Regions from separate parts of the Streptomyces sp. NPDC003327 genome, predicted to be linked through region 2. Evidence: riboswitches for the same ligand, from Rfam matches in the RefSeq annotation. Region 2 holds a riboswitch; the other holds the start of a gene.

Region 1 (11,926 bases), on a different contig from region 2:
ACCTCGGCGGGGTCGGGGTCGCGGAGCAGGGTCGCGTCGTGGGCGCCCTTGCGGCAGGGGGAGATGAAGGGGCCCTCGAAGTGGAGGCCGGCGATCTCGCCCTGCTCGGCGAGTTCGGACAGGAGCCCGGCCCGCTGGACGAGGAAGTCCGTCTCGCCGGTCACGAAGGACGCGACGACGGTGGTGGTGCCGTGCAGGCGGTGGGTGTGGACGCCCTTGAGGACCTCGTCGACGGTGCCGGAGGTGAAGGAGGCGCCGCCGCCGCCGTGGTTGTGCATGTCGACGAAGCCGGGGACGAGCCAGTGGCCGGTCAGGTCGAGGACGGGGGCGTTCTCGGGGGCCGAGCCCGCGATGCGTGCGCCGTCGACGATCACGCGTCCGTTCTCGACCGTTCCGGTGGGCAGCACGACGTGCGCGCCGGCGAGAACCTGGTGATCGGCCATCAGGCGGAAACCTCCGAGTCGAGGGAGAGAAGGTCCCAGGCGAGGAGGCCCGCACCCAGGCATCCGGCGGTGTCCCCGAGGGCCGCCGGGACGATGGCGGGCAGCTTCTGGAACGTGACCCGTTCCTCCACGGCGGCCCGGAGGGGTGTGAACAAGGTTTCCCCGGCCTCGGCGAGACCGCCACCGATGACGAGGGTGCGCGGGTCCAGCAGGGTGAGCGCGGTGACGAGCCCGTCGGCGAGGGCGTCGACGGCGTCCTGCCAGACGCGGGCGGCGGCGGGGTCGCCGGACGCGACGGCCTTGGCGCAGTCGGCGGCGTCGGCGTCCGGGTCGCCGCTCGCCTCGGCCCAGGCCTGGGAGACGGCGGAGGCGGAGGCGTAGCGCTCCAGGCAGCCGCGCTGGCCGCAGGCGCACTCCGCACCGCCGGGGCGGACCACGATGTGGCCGATCTCGCCGGCGCAGCCGTGGGCTCCGGCCTCGATGCGGTCGCCGATACCGATGGCGCCGGCGATGCCGGTGCCGAGGGGGACGAAGAGGAAGCGGTCGGCGCCGTTGCCCGCGCCGATGCGGCCCTCGGCGAGGCCGCCAGTGCGGACGTCGTGGCCGAGGGCGACGGGGATGCCGTCGAGGCGGGTGCTGAGGAGTTCGCGCAGGGGAACGTCGCGCCAGCCGAGGTTGGCGGCGTAGACGGCGATGCCGTTCTCGGCGTCGACGATGCCGGGTACGGCGACTCCGGCCGCGGCGGCGGGCTCGCCGTACCGCTCCTGGCCGAGGGTGCGGAGGTCCTCCGCGAAGCCGAGGATCGTCTCCACGACGGCCTCGGGGCCGCGCTCGCGCCCGGTGGCGCGGCGGGCCTCGTGGAGCAGGGTGCCGTCCGCCCCGACGAGGGCGGCCTTCATGCCGGTGCCGCCCACATCGAGGGCGATGACGTGTCTCACGGGGGACAGTTTGGCGCGCGAAGCACCAAAAGGTCTAGTCCACTGGGCAGGATTGTTGCGCTCGGATACAAATTCGGGGGCGGCCATGGGGTCATCGTCCCCGCCGAGTTGCGGAAGTGATACCCAAGTGGTGTAGACCTCTAACCGGAGTCGGGGCAGACTTGCGGCCCCGGACCGGGCGAACAGCAGCTCAGCATCAGCGCAACGCGGCGTGACCACGCGGCTCGATGCAGCTCAACGACGAGCAAAAGGTGGATGAAGCCGTGGAGCGGCGACGATTTCTTGGACTGACCGCGGCGGTGGCGGCACTGGGCCTGACCGCCACGGTCGCCGGCTGCGACACCCTCGGCGGCGACGACGGCGACGTGACCCTGAAGCTGGTCGCGGCCGACTACGACCTCACCGGCGGCGACACCACGAAGACGTACTGGGCCGACCTCGTCGCCGCCTACCAGGCGCAGCACCCCGGGGTCACCATCGAGGTCCAGATCGAGTCCTGGGACGACGTCGACCGCAAGGTCGCCGAGATGGTGAAGGCCGGACAGGCCCCGGACATCGCCCAGATCGGCGCCTACGCCGACTACGCCTCCGCCGGCCAGCTCTACGCCGCCGACGAACTCCTCTCCATACCCGTCCAGGCCAACTTCCTCGCCCCGCTCGTCGCCGCGGGCGAGACCCGGCGCACTCAGTACGGCATGCCGTTCGTCGCCTCCACCCGCACCCTCTTCTACAACCGGGACCTCTTCGCGCGGGCCGGGGCCAAGCCCCCCACCACCTGGGCCGAGCTCGCCGCCGCCGCCGGGAAGCTGAAGGACGCGGACGTCCCCACGCCCTTCGCGCTGCCCCTCGGGCCCGAGGAGGCCCAGGCCGAGGCCATGATGTGGCTGCTCAGCGGCGGGGGCGGCTGGACCGACGCCAGCGACCGGTACGCCATCGACTCCGACGCCAACATCCGGACCTTCGAGTGGCTGCGCGACGACCTCGTCGGCAAGGGCCTCACGGGCCCCGTCGCCCCCGCCAAGCTCAACCGCAAGGCCGCGTTCGCCGCCTTCGCGCGCGGCGAGGTCGGCATGCTCAACGGCCACCCCTCGCTCCTGAAGGAGGCCGCCAAGCAGGGAGTCGACGTCGGCCAGGTCCCGCTGCCCGGCGCCGACGGCAAGCCCAGGTCCTCCATGGGCGTCGCCGACTGGATCATGGGCTTCAAGCAGAACGGCCACCGCAAGGAGATCGGCGACTTCCTGAACTACCTCTTCAGCGACGGGAACGTCCTGAAGTTCGCCGGGGACAACGACCTGCTGCCCGTCACCGTCAGCGCCTCCACCCGCATGGAGACCGACGCCGAGCACGCCAACCTGCTCGAGTTCCTCAAGGCGCTCCCGGACAGCCAGCTGCCGCCCGTCGGCAAGACGTCCTGGGCCGAGGTCAGCGAGAACATCAAGCGGAACATCGGCAAGGCCGTCGCCCCCGGCGCCCGGACCGCCCAGGTCCTCGGGTCGATCGGACGGGTGGCGACGGCGGCCGAGCAGGCCGAGTGAGCGGGCCGGAGTAATAGGTTGGTCGTATGACCGACGAAGACGGGGCCGAAGGGGCCGAGGCCGGGGCCGAGGGGGCCGAGGGAGCCGACGGGACCCGCGCCGACGAGGCCGCGCGGGAGGACGCGGGCGGGCTCGCCGACGAGGACGGGCTCGCCGACGTGGAGGCCCGCGCCGACGACGGCGGGCTCGGTCCGCAGGAGCGGGCGCTGCTCGCCGTCGAGCGCCGTTCCTGGCCCGGTCCCGGCGCCAAGGAGCGGGCCGTGCGGGAGGGCCTCGGCCTCTCCCCGACCCGTTACTACCAGCTGCTGAACGCCCTGCTCGACGACCCGCGCGCCCTCGCCCACGACCCGGTGACGGTCAACCGGCTCCGGCGCGTCCGCGCCGAGCGCCGCCGGTCCAGGTAGCCCGGGCCCGAAGGGCCCCCGGCGCGGGTGACGGCGGCCACGCTGACTCGGACGGCGGAGCGTGGGTAGGGTCGGTGACATGGTCAGCCTTCCGCAACCGACCACATCCGCCGGCCGCGACGGTCTGGACGCGCTCCTCGCGCGGCCCGGTGAGGCCGTCGTCGCCCTCGACTTCGACGGGACGCTCGCCGAGATCGTCCCCGATCCCGAGCAGGCGCGCGCCCACCCCGGGGCCGTCGCCGCGCTCGCCGCCCTCGCCCCCGAGGTCGCCTCGGTCGCCGTGGTGACCGGCCGCCCCGCCGGGGTCGCCGTCCGGTACGGCGGCTTCGCCGGAGTCCCCGGCCTCGAACACCTCGTCGTCCTCGGCCACTACGGCGCCGAACGCTGGGACGCGGTCACGGGCACCGTCCAGGCCGCCGACCCGCACCCGGGCGTGGCGGCCGTCCGCGCCGAACTCCCCGGCTTCCTCGACCGGGCCGGTGCCTGGCCGGGCGTCTGGATCGAGGAGAAGGGCCGCGCCGTCGCCGTCCACACCCGCCGCGCCCGGGACCCGCAGGCCGCCTTCGAGGCGCTGAAGGGCCCGCTCGGCGAGCTGGCGGCCGCGCACGGCCTGGTCCTGGAGCCCGGGCGCATGGTCCTGGAGCTGCGGCCGCCGGGCATGGACAAGGGCGTCGCCCTCACCTCGTACCTCCGGGAGGTCGGCGCCGGGTCCGTGCTGTACGCGGGCGACGACCTGGGCGACCTGCCCGCCTTCGCCGCCGTCGAGAAGCTCCGCTCCGACGGCACGCCGGGCGTCCTGGTCTGCTCCGGCTCCGCCGAGGTCCCGGAGCTCGCCGGGCGTGCCGACCTCGCCGTCCGGGGCCCGGCGGGCGTGGTCGGGTTCCTCACGGAACTGGCGAGGGCGGTACGGGAGGCCTGAGGCCCCGCCGTACCGCCCCCGAAGCGGTCCTGGCGATCAGTGGGCGGCCGGGTTGGCCACGCTGATCGTCAGGTCGTCCCCGGCGTCACCGGTGACGGTGACCTTCACGCCGTGCCCGGCGACCTTGACGCTTGCCTGCGGCGCCGAGGTGTCGTAGTAGGCGTTCGGGTCGGTGTCGTCGAAGACCGGGATGCCCGGCACGGAGGGGGCGCAGGCCGCCTTCGTCTCGACGGTCTGCTGCTTGCCCTTGCCCGCGAGGACCTCCTTGTGGAGGCAGGTGGCGTCCGTGGCCTCCAGGCCGAAGGTGGCGTCGAAGGGCTGGCGCCGGTTGCTGGGCGCGGTCCCGTCGTCGTACCGGAAGGGCGTCGGGCGGGCGTCCACGGCCATCGCCGAGCCGCCGCCCGGGTGGCTGCTGACGTTGTTGTCGTCGAAGGACCGGTCGACGTACCAGACGAGCATGCCGTTCTGGTACGCGAAGTACTCGACCCAGTCCGGGGCGGTGAGGGGCTTGCTGAACTGGTACGGGCCCTCGGCGAGGAGCGCGTCGGAGCCGACGTACTCGCGGTTCTCCAGGAGGTAGTAGCGGGGCGAGGTGGCCGTCTCGGTGCCGGTGGAGATCTTCCAGCGGCCCTGCGCGGTCCAGCCGTTCGCGCCCTGCTCGACGTCGTCCGAGGCCAGCGTCGCGCCGCCCGCCGTCAGGGTGATGTCGTCGAGGAACGCGCCCGCGAAGTGCACGCCGCCGTCCGTCTGGTAGCGGAAGCGGAACAGCGAGGCCTGGCCGGCGGCGTCGTACGAGAAGCGCAGCGTGGTCCAGCGGTCGGCGGAGGAGCCGTCGACGGCCGCGCCGGCGCGCGCCCAGGTGGCTCCGCCGTCGAGGGAGTACTCGGCGAAGAGGTAGTCGAAGTCGGCCTCGATCTCGTACCAGGCGCTGGCCTTCACGGTGACGCGCGGGGCGGCCGGGACGGAGCGGGTGAGGGACTGGTTGAGGCCGTCCGCCGAGCCGGTCCACCAGGCGTGGGTGCCGGAGGCCGGGGTGGCGTAGGTGGTGCTGCTCGTCTTGTCCGGGAGCGCGACGCGGACCGCCTGGTCCTTGCCGTCGACCTGGAACTGCGCCGGGTTCAGGGTGTACGTGCCGGTGGAGCCGAGCGGCGCGTCGGTGTAGTCGAGCCAGCCGAGGAAGAGCTTCTCCTCGGCGCCCATGAGGCCCGGGTGGGTGCCGATGCCCGCGTTGGCGGCGGCGCCGTGGCCCAGCCAGGAGCCGGAGCTCATCAGGGTCCAGAAGGCGGTGGAGTTCTCGCCGCCGTCGGTGTCGTAGTAGTCCGGCAGGCCGAGGTCGTGGCCGAACTCGTGGCAGAAGACGCCGAGTCCGCCGTTCTCGCCCTCGGTGGTGTAGTCGCCGAGCCAGTACTTGGACTGGCCGATGCGGGCGCCGCCGGCCTTGTTCTGGGTGCCGGCGACGTCGGGGCCGGTGAGGCCGAAGTCGTCGCCGTTCACGTACCAGCGATGGGACCAGATGGCGTCCTCGCCCTGGGCGCCGCCGCCGGCGTCCTCGCCCATGCCGGCGTGGACGGCCTGGAAGTGGTCGATGTAACCGTCGGCCTCGTCGAAGTTGCCGTCGTGGTCCCAGTCGTTGCGGTCCCAGACGTCGAACTGGGCGAGGTACGCGTCGATCTCGGCCGGGGTCTTGCCGGCCGCGATCTGGGCGTTCCACCAGGCGTCGCCGGTGTCCTGGACGAAGGCCCACGAGCCGCCGTTGTCCTCGACGGCGTTGTCGCCGTAGGAGGAGGCGTTGCCGGGGACGCGGACCCAGTCCTCGACGACGTTGGTGACGGAGTAGGCGCCGTTCGACAGGTTCTCGTAGTACGTCTTCATCGACTCGCCGGGGCCGTTGAAGAGGTTCTCGTAGTACGCCTTGTCGAAGTCGGCGGTCCAGGCGTTGGAGTTGTCGACGCTCCGGTCCGGCCGGGGAATCTCGTTGTGGAGGGGGCCGGGGACGGTGCCGAGCTTGCCGGAGCCCTCGGTGCCGAACTCGGAGAGGATCGTGAAGATCTTCTCCTGGCGTACGGCGGTGGTGGTCTCGGTCTCCACGAACTTGCCGGGCGCGACCTCGACGACACCGCGGGCGTTCGCCCGCGCCTTGCCCTTGGCGACGAGGTCGATCGCCCTCTCGCGCAGCTCGGTGCGCTGCTTGGTGAGCGGTCCGGGCCGGTTGTCGGGCCGGTGGGCGCTCGCGCCGGCCGGTGCCGCGTCGTCCCGGGTCTCCTGCGCGGCGGCGGGGGTGAGCCCCGCGGCGAGGAGTGCGGTGAGCGCCGACCCGAGGGTCATGCCCACGACAATCTTTTTCAATTCCGCGATCCCTTCGCTTCGCATGCGGGGCTGTGCCGCATGGTTCGCGTGGTTCCGTACGAGGGTGACGGATCGCCTGGGGGAACGATCGCGCAGAGTCTGACACGCGGAGCCCCCCGAGGAGGAGGGGTCGGGCCGTACGAATACCGACCCCGCACGACCGCTGAGCGCTCACCCGAGCGGGGCGCGCGGGGGCCCCGCCGCTCACCGTGTGCGGCGGGGTCCCGTACCGCGTGGCGTCACGCCCCCTCGCGCAGGGCCTCCAGTTGGCTGAGGAACCAGCGCTGGGGCGGGAGGGCCGTGGCTGCGGCGGCGAGGCGCTCCGTGCGGGCGGCGCGTTCGGCGGGGGGCATCGAGAGGGCCGTGTGGAGGGCCTCGGCGGTCTGGGAGACGTCGAAGGGGTTCACGGTCAGGGCATCGCCCCGCAGCTCCTGGTGGGCGCCCGCGCCGGTCGAGAGGACCAGGGCGCAGCCCTCGTCCGAGACGACGGGTATCTCCTTGGCCACCAGGTTCATGCCGTCGCGCACCGGGTTGACCAGGGCCACGTCCGCGAGGCGGTAGGCCGCGAGGGAGCGGGTGAAGTCGTCCTCCACCGAGACCAGGACCGGCTGCCAGTCGGCGGTGCCGAACTCGGCGTTGATCTCCTCCGCCAGCTCCACCACGGCGGCCGTGTACGAGCGGTAGGACTCCAGGTCCTGGCGCGAGGGGTAGGCCGAGGCCAGGTGGACCACGCGGTCCCGCCACTCCGGGTGGGTGACGAGCAGCTCGCGGTAGGCGAGGAGGCCGCGCAGGATGTTCTTCGACAGTTCGGTCCTGTCGACGCGGACGATGGTCCTGCGGCCGCCGACCTCCTCGCGGAGGCGGGCGAGCCAGTCGTCCACCTCCGGGCGGTGGGCGAGCGCCCGCAGCTCGTCGCCGTCCACGCCCAGCGGGTACGCCCGGACGCGGGTACGGCCCTTCCCGTGGCCGTAGCGGCGCCACTCCACCCCGTGCCAGGGGTCACCGCTCGGCCAGACGCCCTCGGCCGTGCCGGTGGCGTCGTCGCGCTGGGAGCAGCAGCCGATGAAGAACGAGGCCCATCCCCAGGTGTGGAAACCCAGCTCGTCCGCGCCGAGCATGCCCCACACCAGCTCCTCGACGATGTCGTCCGGAACCATCCGCAGGTACTCGGAGGAGACCCACGGCGTGTGGGTGAAGTGCCCGATCCGCAGGTCGGGGCGGAGCTCCCGGAGCATTCCGGGGACCAGGGCCAGGTGGTAGTCCTGCACGAGGACCGCGGCGCCCTCGTCGGCCTCGGCGGCGAGGACCTCGGCGAAGGCGCGGTTGTAGGCGCGGTACGACGCCCAGCGGCGCCGGAAGGCCGCGTCGAAGACGGGCTCGCGCGGCGCGTCGTACAGGTGGTGGTGGAGGAACCAGAGCACCGAGTTGGCGATGCCGTTGTACGCGTCGGCGTACACCTCCGGGTCGATGTCCAGCATCCGGACACCGGGCTCGGCGATCCCGCGCCTGACCGCCTCCCGGTCGCCCTCGCCGAGCGCCGCGCAGACCCACAGGCTGTCCTGCGAGCCGATCGCGCTCAGGCCGGAGATCAGGCCGCCGCCGCCCCTGCGGGAGGCGAGCGACCCGTCCTCGGCGAGCGCGTACGAGACGGGGCCGCGGTTCGATGCGACGAGCACAGATGCCATGGGGCGAACCTAGCCCGTCCCGTAAACGCTCAAACGTACGTATACGGTCGGCGGTCGTACGGATACGGTCAGAGGTCGCGGTCAGAGGTCGCGGCGGCCGCGCATCGCCGCCTTCGCCACGATCCCCGTCCCCGCCAGCGCCGCGCCGAGCCCGCCGAGCAGCCACAGCCGCTCGGCGTTGCCGCCGGTCTCGGCCAGCTCGGGAAGCTCGGCCCGCACCGGTGGCGCCGGGCGGGAGACCGCCGCCGCGGGGGCGGCCGTGGCCAGGGGCAGGGTGAGCGAGAGGGAGCCCACGGTCAGTGCGGCGGCCGCGAGCGCCCGCGAGGCGAGGAGGTCGGCACGAGGCCGTGATCCGATGCGCATGAACATGAAAGGGCAATGTAGGCAAAACGGATCATCGGGCCGGGCTGCGCCACGCCGTCGGCCGCCGCATTACGCCACGCGGCGGCGCGCGCACTCCGCATCACGCCACGCGGCGGCGCGCGTACTCCGCATCACGCCACGCGGCGGCGCGCGTACTCCGCATCACGCCACGCGGCGGCGCGCGTACTCCGCGACCTCCGCCATCGGCGGCCGCTCCTCCGTGTCCACCGCGTACGTCCGCGGCACGAAGCCGTCCTCGCCCCGCTCGAACTGCGTGAGCACCGGCCGCACCAGATGCCCCCGCGACAGCCGCAGCTGCGCCGTCCGGTAGATCGCCGCCGCCATCCGGCCGAGCGCCTGCCCGTCCTGGTGCCGGTGCTTGCGCACCCCCACGTCCACCTGCGCCAGCGCGTCCAGGCCCACCGTGTGCAGCGCGTCGACCAGGAGCCCCAGCTCCACTCCGTAACCGACCGGGAAGGGCAGCCGCTCGAGGAGCGAGCGCCGCGCCGCGTACTCGCCGCCCAGCGGCTGGACGAACCCGGCCAGCTGCGGCCAGTGCAGATTGAGCAGCGGGCGCGCCACCAGCTCCGTCACCCGACCGCCCTGACCAGGGGTGTCGCCGAACGGGCGGTCGTACATCGCCTTGACGAAGTCCACGTCGGGGTCGGTGAGCAGCGGGCCGACGATCCCCGTCACGAAGTCCGCGGAGAAGTCCCGCAGGTCCGCGTCGACGAAGCAGACGACGTCCCCGCTCGTCACCATGAGTGACCGCCACAGGACCTCGCCCTTGCCCGGCACCGCCGGTATCCGCGGGAGCACGTCGTCGCGCGCGACCACCCGCGCCCCGGCGGCCGCCGCCACCTCCGCCGTACGGTCCGTGGAGCCCGAGTCGATCACCACCAGCTCGTCCACGAGCGGCACCGACTCGGTCATCAGCTCGCGCCGGATCACGGTCACGATGTCCCCGACCGTCGCCTCCTCGTTCAGCGCGGGCAGCACCACGCTGACCCGCGTCCCCCGCTTGGCGGCGAGGATCCGCTCCAGCGAACGGTCGGGCAGCGACCAGGACCGCCGGGCCAGCCAGCGCTCCACTTCTTCCAGCAACGTGATCTCCATCTCGCGGATCGGACGACCGTCTCCCACTTCGAGGCCTTCGGTTACAGTCTTGAACAACGCGGATCCCCGATGCATGTCGGGGTGCCGACCGCGTCTCACAATCGAATACCGCTCATCCAGAGGGGCAGAGGGATACGGCCCGTTGAAGCCCCGGCAACCCTCCAGTCGGTTTTCTCGTGCACGCGGGGTCCCCGGCTAGGGAAGGTGCCAAATCCGTCTCGCGGCGAAACGCGTCGTGAGGAAGATGAGGAGAAAGGGCCTCGCCTCCATGGCTGTACAGACTGTCGCACCCGCCACCCCCGTCGACCTCGGTCCCGCTTCCGGGCTCTCCTGTCGCGAATGCGGCGAGGTCTTCGCCCTCGGCCCGATCTTCGCCTGTGAGCTGTGTTTCGGACCGCTCGAAGTCGCCTACGACCTGCCGACCGGCGACCCGGAGGCCCTGCGCAAGCGGATCGAGGCCGGCCCCGCCAACATCTGGCGCTACGCCCCCCTGCTGCCCGTCCCCGCCGACGTCGCCGAGAAGCCGAACCTGAACCCGGGCTGGACCAAGCTCGTCCAGGCCGACAACCTCGCCCGCGCGATCGGCGTCGAGCCCGGCAAGCTCCACGTCAAGGACGACTCCGGCAACCCGACCCACTCCTTCAAGGACCGGGTCGTCGCCCAGGCCATCGAGGCCGCCCGCGCCTTCGGCTTCACCACCCTCTCCTGCTCCTCCACCGGCAACCTGGCCGGCGCCGTCGGCGCCGCCGCCGCCCGCGCCGGCTTCCGCTCCTGCGTGTTCATCCCGCACGACCTGGAGCAGGGCAAGGTCGTCATGGCCGGTGTCTACGGCGGTGACCTCGTCGCCATCGAGGGCAACTACGACGACGTCAACCGCTTCTGCTCGGAGCTCATCGGCGACCCGCTCGGCGAGGGCTGGGGCTTCGTGAACGTCAACCTCCGCCCGTACTACGGCGAGGGCTCCAAGACGCTCGCGTACGAGATCTGCGAGCAGCTCGGCTGGGTCATCCCGGACCAGCTGGTCATCCCGATCGCCTCCGGCTCCCAGCTCACCAAGATCGACAAGGGTCTGCAGGAGCTGATCAAGCTGGGCCTCGTCGAGGACAAGCCGTACAAGATCTTCGGCGCCCAGGCCGAGGGCTGCTCCCCGGTCTCCGCGGCCTTCAAGGCCGGCCACGACGTCGTACGGCCCCAGAAGCCGAACACCATCGCCAAGTCGCTGGCGATCGGCAACCCGGCCGACGGCCCGTACGTCCTGGACATCGCCCGCCGGACGGGCGGCGCCGTGGAGGACGTCAACGACGAGCAGGTCGTCGACGCGATCAAGCTGCTCGCCGAGACCGAGGGCATCTTCGCCGAGACGGCGGGTGGCGTGACCGTGGGCGTGACGAGGAAGCTCGTCGAGGCGGGCCTGATCGACCCGGCGCTCACCACCGTCGTCCTCAACACGGGCGACGGCCTCAAGACCCTGGACGCCGTGGCCGACGGCTCGCAGGCGACCGCCACCATCCGCCCGAGCCTGGACGCGTTCCGCGACGCGGGCCTGGCCCACTGAACGACCACCGAAAGGTTCGTGAACACATGGCCGTGAACGTCCGCATCCCCACCATCCTCCGCACCTACACGGGCGGGCAGTCCGAGGTGAAGGCCGAGGGCGCGACCCTCGCCGAGGTCATCGCGGACCTGGAGAAGAACCACACCGGCATCGCCGCCCGCGTCCTCGACGACCAGGGCAAGCTGCGCCGCTTCGTCAACGTGTACGTGAACGACGACGACGTGCGCTTCGAGCAGGGCCTGGAGACGGCGACCCCGGACGGCGCGGGCGTCTCGATCATTCCCGCCGTCGCCGGCGGCTGCTGATCCGGTCCGGTCCCCTTCTTCCTCTTCTTCCTCGAATTGCCCCTTCCGCGACAATAAGCGGAAGGGGCAATTCTGCATGGTTGAGCGCGGTAGAGTTAGGGAAGTCCCCTCCGCTGCTCATGCCGGGCGCATATGAGAATGCGTCCGCGCGCGACAAGAAGCAGCCAAAGTGTGTGCGCGTTGTGTACCTTCTGCGCCCTTTGCCGGGCCCGACTTGCCCCGGGATTCACGGGAATCGGATGAATTCGCCTTTACGGCCCGCCCAGAATTCTCGCTCGAATGACCTGTTGCAGAGGGCAGTTGGGCAGATACATTCA
Region 2 (11,926 bases):
CGGGAGGCCCGCTCGTAGTCGGCGCGCTCGTCGGCGGTGAGCGCGGCCAGCACGCGCCGGGCCTCGGCCAGCTTGCGTTCGACGGCGCGCTTGTGGCGGGCGACGTCGGCCCGGCTGCGCTCCAGCTCGGCGAGGATCGCGCGGGCCTCGGTCCGTTCCTGCGTCAGCCGGTGCTGCTCCCTGCGGACCTCGGCGAGGGCGGCGCCCTGGCGGGCGGTGACCCGGTCGAGGGCGGAGGCGCGGTCGAGGTAGCTGTCCGGGTCGGCGGAGAGCAGCAGGGCGAGGGCGGGGTCGAGGCCGCCGGAGCGGTACTGGGCGCCGGCGACGGAGCCGAGCATGCCGCGCATGCGGTTGAGGCGTTCCTGCCCGCGGGCGAGGCTGTCCTGCGCGCGGGAGACCCGGGCGCGCAGGTCGTCCGCCCGCTCGTCGGCCCGGTTGTAGCCCTCGGTGGCCTTCTCGGCCTCCTCGAAGAGCCGGTCGACGGTGGCCCGGGTGCCCTCGGGGGTGGCGCCGGGGTCGGCGCTCGCGGGGACGGCCCCGAGGGAGGCCGCCGCGGTGGCCGCGGCGGCGGTCAGCACGGTGACCCTCGCGGGTCGGCGGTGGGAGGCCACGAGTCACGCTCCGTTCGGCTCGACGCAGACAGGCGGCAGACAGTAGCCGCTGATCAGTCGTCGTCCAACGAACCCGCCGGGCACACAAAGTGACGCCCCGCCGGAGAACACAGGTCACCGGCGGGGCGTCGGGTCAGCGGGGCTCGTCGCGAACCACCCGTTCGGGCGGCAGGGCGGAGCGGACCGGAGGGGGCTGCGTCAGCCGGCGATCCGGACGCCGAACTGGAACGTGCCCATGTAGTCCATCGACTCGTAGCGGACGCTGGCGCCCGGCTTCGGGGCGTGCAGGATCGTGTTGTTGCCCGCGTACAGGCCCACGTGCGAAAGGCCGTTGAAGAAGACCAGGTCGCCGGGCTTGAGCTGGCTGCGGCCGATCTTCACGCCGTCGTTCTGCTGGGTGTACGTGGTGCGGGTGAGCGTGACGCCGGCCTGGCGGTAGGCCCACATGGTGAGGCCGGAGCAGTCGTACGAGTTGGGGCCCTCGGCGCCGGAGACGTACGGCTTGCCGATCTGGGTGGCGGCGTAGGACAGGGCCGCGGCGCCGAAGCCGTTGGCGGGGGCCTCGTTGCCGAGGTCCATGCGCTCGCCGGCGGCGCGGCTCGCGCGCTGCTCCTTGGCGCGCTCCTCGGCCTCCAGCTTGGCCTTCTCCTCCGCGTTCAGCGTGTTGAGGAGCTTCTGGGCCTCGGCCAGCTTGCCCTGGTACTTCTTCTTCTTCTCGCCGAGCGTCTTGCGGACGTCCTCGAGGTCGGCCAGCTTCGCGGTGGCCTCCGCCCGCTGCTGGGCGAGGGTGCGCTGCTTGCCCTGGATGGTGCTGAGGACGTCGGCCTGCTGGGCGCTCAGCTGGTCGATGGCGGACGCCTTGTCGAGGTAGGTGTCCGGGTCGGCGGAGAGGAAGAGCTGGAGCGCCGGGTCGATGCCGCCGGAGCGGTACTGGGCGCTGGCGACCGAACCGATCTGGTCGCGCAGGGTGTTGAGCTCCTGCTGGCCGCGGGCCACCTTGTCCTGGAGGTCGCCGACCTCCTTCTGGAGCTTGCCGCGGCGCTCCTCCGCGAGGTTGTACTGCTCCGTGGCCTCCTCGGCCTCGTGGTGCAGTGCGTCGACCTTCGCCTTGACCTCGTCGATCTTCGGCTTGGGGGCCGCCTGGGCTCCGGTCTGGGCGGAGAGCGCGACGGCGGCGGCCGCGGTGGCCGTGAGCACGGTCACGCGGGTGCGGCTCGGCTGCTTGGGTCGACGGTGGGACGCCACGAAGGCGAGCTCCTTCTTCCTCGAGCCGCCCATCCGGTCACGGGCAGGCGGTTCCTCCGCTGTCACCCCGGATGAGTGATCAACCGCGCGAAGGTTCGAGGCCCGACCCTAGTGACCGAGTTGTGATCAGTTCAAATCCCGCTGAGCAAAATCTCGCTCGCACAACACATTATTTACACGCATCACACGCGCTGTAGCGGTCACTTGACGGTGCGCCGTCCAGAATTCGGGCATACGACCCAGAAGTTGCCAGAGGTCACGAGAGCCGCGAAAGCCGCTTCAGCAACAAGGCGGACGACACCGGCCGCGCACCGGCCTTCGCCACTCCGTCGGCCACCTCGCGGTCGGTGGAGACCACCACGACGGGCCGCCCCGGCGGCTCCGCCCGCACCAGCTGGCGGATCAGCTCGTCCGCCGTCACACCGGGCTTGGAGAACAGCACCCGCACCCCGCGCGGCGGCGCGAGCAGCACCGGCGCCGCCAGCTCCGCCCCGTCGAAGACGCAGGTGACCTCCGCGCCCGACCGGGCCGCGAGCGCCGAGAGGCTGCCGAGCAGCCGCAGCCGCTGCTTCTCCAGCGGCATCGTCGGATAGCCGGTCTTGGTGACGTTGTAGCCGTCGACGACCAGATGCGTCTGCGGCAGCGACAGCAACTGGTCGAGCAGCGCCGGGTCCGTCTCCGACAGCGCGCGCGTGGCGATGTCCTTCGGGGACATCCGCCCCGGCTCCACGGCGTCCACGGTGTCCGCGGGATGCACCGAGACCGGCGGCAGGGCGAGTTCGCGCCGCAGCCCCTGGGCCGCGTCGAGAACCGTGTCGAGGAGCAGCCGCAGCCGCATGTCCTCCACCGAACGACCCTCGCGCGCCGACCTGCGGCTCGCCTCCAGGGCCGCCTCGACCTCGCCGAGCCGGGACTTCAGGCGCCGGCTCTCGCTCTCGGCCGCGGAGACCTGCGCCGCCGCCTCGGCCCGTACGGCGTCCATCTCGCCCTGGGCGCGCCGCAGGGCCGCCTCGCCGCGCTTCACGTCGCTCTGGGCGCTGCGCAGCTTGCGCTGAAGCGATTCCGCTTCACGCTTGGCGGACTCCAGCTCGTGGCGGAGCTGTTCCGTCTCCCCGCGGGAGCGCTCACGGGCGGCGGCGAGCTCCTCGCGCAGCCGCTCCAGCTCGCGCCGCCCGGCCTCGTCGGCCCGCTCGGCGTCCGCCCGCTCGACCTCCTCGCCGGCGGCGGCGACCAGCTTGACCCAGCCGGCCGGGCGCAGCACGTAGGCCGCCGCGGCCACGTCGACGGGGTCGGCGGCGGCCGGCAGGGCGCCGGACTCCACGGCGGCCGCCAGCTCGGGCTGGGCCTGCTTGAACCGCTCGCCGATCCGCTGCCGGAAGAGCGGGTCGCTCTCCAGGGCGGCCGCCATCGCGTTCCCGGCGAACTTGGCCCGCCGGGACGCGGTGAACCGGGCGTACTGCCGCAGGGGCGCGGGCAGCTCGGCGACCGTCAGCCCGCCGAAGGCGTCCGCGACCAGCGCGACGACCCTCCGCCGCACGCCGTCCGGCAGCGGGTGGTCGAGCGTCTCGGCAGCGTCACCTGCCGCGCCGGTCGGCTCACCACCGTGCGCGGGCTGCTCCACGATCCGTCACCCCTATGTCGTCCGCGCCGTCCGTCAGGAAGCGGCGCCCGGCCTGTCCACCAGTTCGATCTGGTCCACCGCGTTGCACCAGCGGCAGCGGACCGACTCGATGGTCTCACTGACCACCTGGCGCTCCTCGACGGTCGGCTCCCCGGCGAGGTCCAGATGGACGTACTCGACGACCTTGGACGAGCGCGTCACGTCGAAGCGGGTCAGGTTCCCGCAGAGGGTGCAGCGCCAGCGGGTCGTGTCCGTCGGCAGGGGGACCGTCGTCATCGTGCCGTCCTTCTTTCCTGGTGCGGTGGTGCGAGGGCGGGACCGCGGTGCGCCGTCGAACTGCGGTGGTTCTGCCCGCAACCCTACGGCCTCACCGGTACGCCGTGGCACGGCGAGGCACTCTGTCCACTTCGTCCCTGTTGCGCCATGATCAGCCCATGATCGAGTGGCGAGGAGCGGCCCTCGGCGCCTGGCGGGGCGCCCGGCACGGGCCCACGGTGACCTACGGACTGATCGCCGCCTGCTGTCTGCTCTTCCTCGTCAGTCCGGTCTCCGGTTTCAACCCGGTGTACGGCACCGGGGACGCGCTCCTGGCGGCGCAGGGCACGTACTTCCGGCGTTGGGGAGTCGTCCCCGCCGAGCTGCTCGGCGGGGATCCGCGCGCCCTGCTCACCCCGCTCACCGCGCTCTTCGTCCACGGCAGCTGGCTGCACCTGCTCGGGAACATGCTGTTCCTGTACGTCTTCGGCGCCATGGCCGAGGAGCGGATGGGGCCGGTCGAGTTCGCGCTCTTCTACCTGGGCACCGGCTATCTGGCGCTGCTCGGGTACGCGGTCGCGCACGCGCACAGCGAGCAGACGCTGGTGGGGGCTTCGGGGGCGATCTCCGGGGTGCTGGGGGCGTTCCTCTTCCTCTTCCCCCGCACCCGCGTGACCAGCCTCTTCCCGTTCCTGTTCTTCCTGCCGCTGCGCTTCCCCGCCTGGATCGTGCTGATCTTCTGGTTCGTGCTCCAGTGGCTGGCGGCGCGGGCCGCGGGGCCCGGCCCCGGGGTCGCCTATCTGGCGCACGTGGTGGGGTTCTCGGTCGGCTTCCTCTACGCCTGGGGGCGCTTCCGCGGTGGGGATAGAGTGAAACTCCCAGCCGCGGCGACCGAGGGAGAAAGCCAGCCGTGATCACCGCGATCGTGCTCATCAAGACCAGCGTGGACCGCATCCCCGAGATCGCGGAGTCGATCGCCGCGCTCGACAGCGTCAGCGAGGTCTTCTCGGTCACCGGCACGTACGACCTGATCGCCATGGTCCGGGTGCCGCGCCACGACGACCTGGCGGACGTGATCCCCGGCCGGATCAGCAAGATCCCGGGCGTGGAGGCCACGGACACGCACGTCGCGTTCCGCACGTACTCCCAGCACGACCTGGAGGCGGCCTTCGCCATCGGCCTGGAGTCCTGAGGCCGGGCCCGTCCCGGGGCCGCGCACGGACACGAGGAAGGGGGCCTCCCGGGTCGGGAGGCCCCCTTCACCCGTACGAGTGAGCGGCGGTGGGCCGAAGGGTCAGCCGCGGTCCGGGACGCAGCGGCCGTCCTCGGTGCGGTACGTCCACCGGGCGCCGTCCCGCACCAGCTCCTTGACGGCGCCGAGGAACCGCTCCACGTGCTCGTCCGGCGTACCGGCGCCGAAGCTCACCCGGATCGCGTTGAGGGACCGCTCTCCCGGGTTCGCCTCGGGGGCGCCGCACTCCCCCGGGTCGCGGGGGTCGCTGCCGAGCAGGGTGCGGACCAGCGGGTGGGCGCAGAAGAGGCCGTCGCGGACGCCGATGCCGTACTCGGCGGAGAGCGCGGCGGCGAAGTGAGAGCTGTTCCAGCCGTCCACGACGAAGGAGATCACGCCGACGCGCGGGGCGTCGTCGCCGAAGAGGGAGAGCACCCTGACCTCGGGAACCTCGGCGAGGCCCGCGCGGACCGTGTCGACGAGGTGCTGCTCGCGGGCGACGAGGGAGTCGAAGCCGGCCTCGGTGAGGGCCTTGCAGGCGGAGGCGAGGGCATGGACCCCGATCACGTTCGGGGAGCCGGCCTCGTGCCGGGCCGCGGTGGTGTGCCACTCCACGTCCACACCACCGTCGGCCCGGCGGGCCACCTTGCGGGAGGCTCCGCCGCCCGCGAGGTAGGGCTCGGCGTCCCGCAGCCAGTCGGCGCGCCCCGCGAGCACGCCGGAGCCGAAGGGCGCGTACAGCTTGTGCCCGGAGAAGGCGACCCAGTCCACGTCCAACTCCCGTACGGATACGGGGTGGTGGGGCGCCAGCTGAGCGGCGTCGAGGACGATCCGCGCCCCGTGGGCGTGCGCCGCGGCGGCCAGCTCCCTCACCGGCCACAGCTCGCCGGTGACGTTGGAGGCGCCGGTGACGCAGACGAGGGCGGGGCCGTACGGGTCGCGGCCGGCGAGCGCCCGCTCCAGGGTCTCGACGGCCTGGGCCGGGGTCCGCGGCGCGTCGAGGTGGGTGACGCGGGAGTCCCCCCAGGGCAGCAGGGAGGCGTGGTGCTCGGTCTCGAAGACGAAGACCTGGCAGTCGGCCGGGAGCGCCCGGGCCAGCAGGTTGAGGGAGTCGGTGGTCGAGCGGGTGAAGACGACCTGGTCGCCGGGGCGGCAGTCGAGGAACTCGGCGACGGTGACGCGGCTGTTCTCGAAGAGGTCGGTGGAGAGCTGCGAGAGGTATCCGGCGCCGCGGTGGACGCTGCCGTAGTACGGGGCGTAGGCGGCGACGTCGTCCCAGACGCTCTGGAGCGCCGGGGCGCTGGCCGCGTAGTCGAGCGCCGCGTAGGTCACCTCGCCCCCGGTGACGAGCGGGACGGTGATGTCCCGGCCGAGGACCGGCAGCGGCTCACGGACGACGGCAGCGGAGGGGGCGACGGCGGCAACAGACATGGCGAACTCCCTTACGGGGCAGGCGAATTCGTCGCCTCGACACGACGGGACGCGGGGGCGCGTCACCCGTGGAGGCGTACGACGAGAACAGAAGGGGGATGCGGAGAAGGGGCCGGAAAGCCCTATCGCATTCGCTTGCTCACGAGACTGCTCCCTTGAGGACCAGGACCCCAGGGATGGCGCAGGGGTCCGCGCTTGCCGTCGACCTTGCTGCCGACGGCCTGGTCTTCACCCGGGGCACCCCGCCACGGACGGAGGGTTGCCGGACAGCCAGCCGGGGCTTCGAGGCTGTCACTCATGACCTGTGGCTGAACGTATGTCACCCCTCGCGTTCCGCGCAACCCCGTCCGGATGCCGGACGGGGTCGCGGGGACGCGGGTTCGCCGGGACGCGGGGGCGGGGACTAGGCGTTGCTGGCGGCGATCCAGCGTTCCAGGGCGTGGCGGGCCGCACCGGAGTCGATCGACTCGGCGGCCCTGTCGATGCCGGCCCGGATCTGCTCCGCGAGGGTGCCGCCACCGGGCTCCAGGGCGGTGAGCGCCGCCGCCGAGTTGAGCAGCACCGCGTCACGTACGGGCCCGGTCTCGCCCGCGAGGAGGCGCCGGGCCACGTCCGCGTTGTACGACGCGTCCGCGCCGCGCAGGGCCTCCACGGGCACCAGGTCGATGCCGACGTCCCGGGGGTCGAAGGCCTCTTCCCGTACGGCTCCCTCGCGGACGACCCAGACGCGCGAGGTGGCCGTCGTGGTCAGCTCGTCGAGGCCGTCGTCGCCGCGGAAGACGAGCGCGGAGGAGCCGCGCTCGGCGAGGACTCCGGCGACGATGGGGGCCATCCGGGGGTCGGCGACGCCGGTCGCCTGGGCGCGCACCCGGGCCGGGTTGGTCAGCGGCCCCAGGAAGTTGAAGACCGTGCGGATGCCGAGCTCCTTGCGGGCCATGGCCACGTGCCGCAGCGCCGGGTGGAACTTCACGGCGAAGCAGAAGGTGATCCCGGCCTCCTCGGCCACCTCGGCGACCCGCCGCGGGGTCAGCTCCAGGTTGACGCCGAGCTTCTCCAGGACGTCGGAGGCGCCGGAGGCGGAGGAGGCGGCCCGGTTGCCGTGCTTGACGACCTTGGCGCCGGTGCCGGCGACCACGATCGCCGACATGGTGGAGATGTTGACGGTCTTGGCGCCGTCGCCGCCGGTGCCGACGATGTCGACGGTGGCGCCGGGCACCTCGATCGTGTTGGCGTGCTCGTACATCGTCCGGACGAGTCCGGTGATCTCCTCGACGGTCTCGCCCTTGGCGCGCAGGGCGACGACGAAGCCGGCGATCTGGGCGTCGGTGGCCTCGCCGCGCAGGATGCGGTCCATGGCCCAGGCGGTGTCCTCGGCGCTCTGGTCGCGACCGGTCAGCAGGCCGTCCAGGACGGTGGGCCAGGAGCGGCCCGCCGTGGTAGGTCCTCCAGCGGGGTTCGCAGCGCTCATGGCAGCTCCTGGTCTCTGGCGCGTCACGCACACAAGGGGTACGGCCTCACCCTATCGACCTCCGGCGACGGCAAAGAGCCCCGTCCAGCGAATGGACGGGGCTCTCGCCGTGGCGACCTTGCAAGGTCAGGAGGGGAAGGCGATCAGTGGTGGCCGTGGCCGCTCTGGATCTCCTTGTACTCCTCGACCGTGGGCTTGGCGACCTGGTTGTCGGCGCCGTAGTAGCCCTTGTTGAGCTTGACCCGGAGCTTCTCCATCGCGCCGATCTTCCGCTTGACGCCGTTCTCGTCGACGGCCGGCGGCAGCTCGGCGGGCTCGTACTGCTCGTGCGCCGTGAGGCGGTGCAGCTCGCCCTGGCTGAGCGGCTCGTGGACCTCGACGAACTCACCGTGCGGCAGGCGCTTGATGATGCCCGACTCGCGGCCGTGCAGCACCTTGTCCTTGTCGCGGCGCTGGAGGCCGAGGCAGATCCGCTTGGTGACGATGAACGCGATGACCGGGCCGACGAAGAAGAAGATCCGGACGAACCAGGTGATCGAGTTGATCGACAGGTGGAAGTGGGTCGCCCAGAGGTCGTTTCCACCACCCACGAGCATGATCATGTACGCGGTGATCCAGGCGACACCGAAGGCGGTGCGCGTCGGAGCGTTGCGCGGGCGCTGCGCGATGTGGTGCTCGCGCTTGTCGCCGGTGATCCAGGACTCGATGAACGGGTAGACCGCGATCGCGCCGAGCACCGCCGGGAAGATCGCCAGCGGGATCATCACGCCCAGGACCAGGGTGTGGCCCCAGAGGTTGATCTCCCAGCCCGGCATGACACGGATCAGACCCTCGGCGAAGCCCATGTACCAGTCGGGCTGGGCGCCGGTGGACACCTGGTCCGGGCGGTACGGGCCGAGGGCCCAGATCGGGTTGATCGAGGCGATCGCCGCGATGATCGTGATGACGCCGAAGACCAGGAAGAAGAAGCCTCCGGCCTTCGCCATGTACACGGGCAGCAGCGGCATGCCGACGACGTTCTTGTTGGTGCGGCCGGGGCCCTCGAAGTGCGTGTGCTTGTGCACGAACACCAGGATCAGGTGGGCGACCACCAGGCCCAGCATGATGCCGGGGAGCAGCAGCACGTGCGCCGAGTAGAACCGGGCGACGAAGTCGCCGCCGGGGAACTCGCCGCCGAACAGGAACATCGAGAGGTACGTGCCGATGACCGGCACGGACAGGATCGCGCCCTGCATGAAGCGGACACCGGTGCCGGAGAGCAGGTCGTCCGGGAGCGAGTAACCGGTGAAACCGGTGAACATGCCCAGGAAGAACAGCAGGAAGCCGAACAGCCAGTTGATCTCACGCGGCTTGCGGAACGCGCCGGTGAAGAAGACGCGCATCATGTGCACGAACATGCCGGCGAGGAAGATCAGCGCCGCCCAGTGGTGGATCTGCCGGATGAGCAGACCACCGCGCACCTCGAAGGAGATGTGCATGGTCGAGTTGAACGCCTCGGACATCAGCTGTCCCTGGAGCGGGACGTACGGTCCGGCGTACTCCACCTCGTTCATCGACGGGTGGAAGAACATCGTCAGGTAGACGCCCGTCAGGATGATGATGAGGAAGCTGTAGAGGCAGACCTCGCCCAGCATGAAGGACCAGTGGTCCGGGAAGATCTTCCGCATGTTGGCCTTGGCCAGCGTGTAGATCCCCAGGCGTCCGTCGGCCCAGTCGGCGACCCGCTCACCGGCGGGCGCCTTCTTCTGCGTGTTGGTCACGGTGCTCATCCGCGCTCCCAGAATGCCGGGCCGACGGGCTCGTCGAAGTCGCCGAGCGCCTCCAGGAAGCCCTTCTCGTTCACGCCGATCCGCAGCTGCGGGAGGGCGTGACCGGCCGGGCCGAAGATGACGCGGGCGCCGTCGGAGAGGTCGAAGGTGGACTGGTGGCACGGGCAGAGCACGTGGTGCGTCTGCTGCTCGTACAGGGAGATCGGGCAGCCCACATGGGTGCAGATCTTCGAGAAGGCGACGATGCCCTCGTGCGACCACTCGAGCTCGCGCTTGTCCTTGATGTCCTCCGGCTGGATCCGGACGATCATCAGGGCGGCCTTGGCGATCTCGGTCTGGAAGTGGTGGTCGTGCTCCGAGAGGCCCTCGGGCATCGCGAAGGTCAGCGAACCGACCGCGACGTCCTCGGGACGCAGCGGCTCGTGCGTGTTCATGTTGATGAGCTGCTTGCCCTTGGCCCACAGGGTGGACCGGAGCTTCTTCTCGGGCAGCGGGCCCATGTCACGCAGGAGGACGATGCCGGAGAGCGGTACGAGCGCCAGCGCGCCGAACATCGTGTTGCGGATCAGCTTGCGGCGGCCGAAGCCGGACTCGGCGGCACCGGCCGCGAAGTCCGCCATGACCTGCGCCTTGACCTCGGGGGACGCCGCGATCGGGTGACGCTCGTCGGCGACCTCCACGTCGGACATCAGGGTGCGGGCCCAGTGGACCGCGCCCGCGCCGATGAAGAAGAGGGCGAGGCCGAGGGTCCAGCCGAGCGCGAAGTTGAGCGCGGACACCCGGCCGAACGGCCAGATGTACACGATCTGGTCGACCGGGAAGATCACGTACGACGCGATGAAGGCGACGGTGGCCAGCATCGACAGCGTGAACATGAAGGCGACCGCGCGCTCGGACCGCTTGGCGGCCCGCTCGTCGATGTCCTGGATACGCGGCTTGTGGGGCGGAAGGCCCGGGTCGGCGAACGGGTCGTCGGCGACCTTCACCGCGCCGTGCGCGGTGTCCTGCCCAGTCGGCAGGTTCTCTTCTGGAATCTCTTGGGTACTCATGACTTCTTGGCCTTAGCGGTGTGGGCCGCGACCCAGATGGCAACTGCGATCAGCGCACCCAGACCGAAGATCCAGGCGAACAGGCCCTCACTGACGGGGCCGAGGCCACCGAGCGAGAGACCGCCCGGGCTGTCGGCCTTCTCGCCGTTGACGGCCTGGACGTACGCGATGATGTCCTTCTTCTCCTGCTCCGGCATGGTGGTGTCCGGGAAGGAGGGCATGTTCTGCGGGCCGGTCTGCATGGCCTCGTAGAGGTGCTTCGGGCTCACGCCTTCGAGGCTGGGCGCGTACTTGCCGTGCGTCAGCGCGCCGCCCTCGCCGGTGAAGTTGTGGCACTGGGCACAGTTGGTGCGGAACAGCTCGCCACCCTTGGCGGCGTTGGCACCCGCGGGGTCGTACTGCTTCTCGGTCGGCGTGATGGGGCCGGCACCGAGGGAGGCCACGTACGCGGCGAGCTGGTCGATCTCGGCCTGCGAGTAGATGTTCTTCTTCTTCGGGACCTGGGCACCCGGCTGCTGGGCCGGCATGCGGCCCGTGCCGACCTGGAAGTCCACGGAGGCCGAGCCGACGCCGACCAGGGACGGGCCGTCAGAGGTGCCCTGACCGCCGGTTCCGTGGCAGCTGGCGCAGCCGACGGAGTAGAGCTTCTTGCCCTCCTCGATGGCGAGGGACTGGGCGGTCTCATCGGCCTTCGCCGTGCCCGCGGGTGCGAACGCGGCGTACAGCCCCCCAGTGGCCGCCAGCGCGAGAAGTAGGACGACGACCGCCGCCAGCGGATGGCGTCGTCGTGCGGAGAGCTTTTTCACGGATTACCCCGGTGTCAGGATCTTCTGCGTCGATGCTTGCTGGATGTGTCTCGGGTCCGCCGGTGCGGCGGGCCCGATTACTTGATCATGTAGATCGTGGCGAAGAGGCCGATCCAGACGACATCGACGAAGTGCCAGTAGTAGGACACGACGATGGCGGCGGTTGCCTGCTCGTGAGTGAACCTCTTGGCGGCGTACGTCCGGCCGAGGACCAGCAGGAAGGCGATGAGTCCGCCCGTCACGTGCAGGCCGTGGAAGCCGGTGGTCAGGTAGAACACGGAGCCGTAGGGGTCCGACGAGAGCGAGAGGCCCTCGTGCTTGACCAGCTCGGTGTACTCGAAGACCTGGCCGCCGATGAAGATCGCACCCATCACGAACGTGATGATGAACCACGTGCGGAGCTTCTTCACGTCGCCCCGCTCGGCGGCGAAGACGCCGAG

What was found. A riboswitch is a leader RNA that binds a small molecule or an ion and turns the genes downstream of it on or off. The one in region 2 is predicted to bind S-adenosylmethionine.
Region 1: another riboswitch for S-adenosylmethionine. It lies ahead of thrC (threonine synthase); the one in region 2 lies ahead of ACWDVG_RS03060 (aminotransferase class V-fold PLP-dependent enzyme).

Annotation. Positions count from the first base shown of each region.
Region 1 covers NZ_JBSFSA010000003.1:179,677-191,602, reverse strand. Annotated here, with positions in the region: gene nagA (N-acetylglucosamine-6-phosphate deacetylase) at 1-443, opposite strand, end outside; gene ACWDVG_RS04020 (ROK family protein) at 443-1,381, opposite strand; gene ACWDVG_RS04015 (ABC transporter substrate-binding protein) at 1,633-2,916, shown strand; gene ACWDVG_RS04010 (DUF3263 domain-containing protein) at 3,075-3,320, shown strand; gene otsB (trehalose-phosphatase) at 3,400-4,239, shown strand; gene ACWDVG_RS04000 (immune inhibitor A domain-containing protein) at 4,276-6,564, opposite strand; gene ACWDVG_RS03995 (alpha,alpha-trehalose-phosphate synthase (UDP-forming)) at 6,825-8,270, opposite strand; gene ACWDVG_RS03990 (hypothetical protein) at 8,352-8,639, opposite strand; gene ACWDVG_RS03985 (glucosyl-3-phosphoglycerate synthase) at 8,796-9,737, opposite strand; SAM riboswitch class I at 9,859-10,000, shown strand; gene thrC (threonine synthase) at 9,994-11,304, shown strand; gene ACWDVG_RS03975 (MoaD/ThiS family protein) at 11,331-11,609, shown strand.
Region 2 covers NZ_JBSFSA010000002.1:317,549-329,474, forward strand. Annotated here, with positions in the region: gene ACWDVG_RS03030 (NlpC/P60 family protein) at 1-611, opposite strand, end outside; gene ACWDVG_RS03035 (NlpC/P60 family protein) at 810-1,856, opposite strand; gene ACWDVG_RS03040 (NYN domain-containing protein) at 2,113-3,477, opposite strand; gene ACWDVG_RS03045 (hypothetical protein) at 3,511-3,753, opposite strand; gene ACWDVG_RS03050 (rhomboid family intramembrane serine protease) at 3,912-4,646, shown strand; gene ACWDVG_RS03055 (Lrp/AsnC family transcriptional regulator) at 4,643-4,924, shown strand; gene ACWDVG_RS03060 (aminotransferase class V-fold PLP-dependent enzyme) at 5,027-6,394, opposite strand; SAM riboswitch class IV at 6,581-6,697, opposite strand; gene trpD (anthranilate phosphoribosyltransferase) at 6,798-7,862, opposite strand; gene qcrB (cytochrome bc1 complex cytochrome b subunit) at 8,006-9,631, opposite strand; gene qcrA (cytochrome bc1 complex Rieske iron-sulfur subunit) at 9,628-10,680, opposite strand; gene qcrC (cytochrome bc1 complex diheme cytochrome c subunit) at 10,677-11,486, opposite strand; gene ctaE (aa3-type cytochrome oxidase subunit III) at 11,564-11,926, opposite strand, start outside.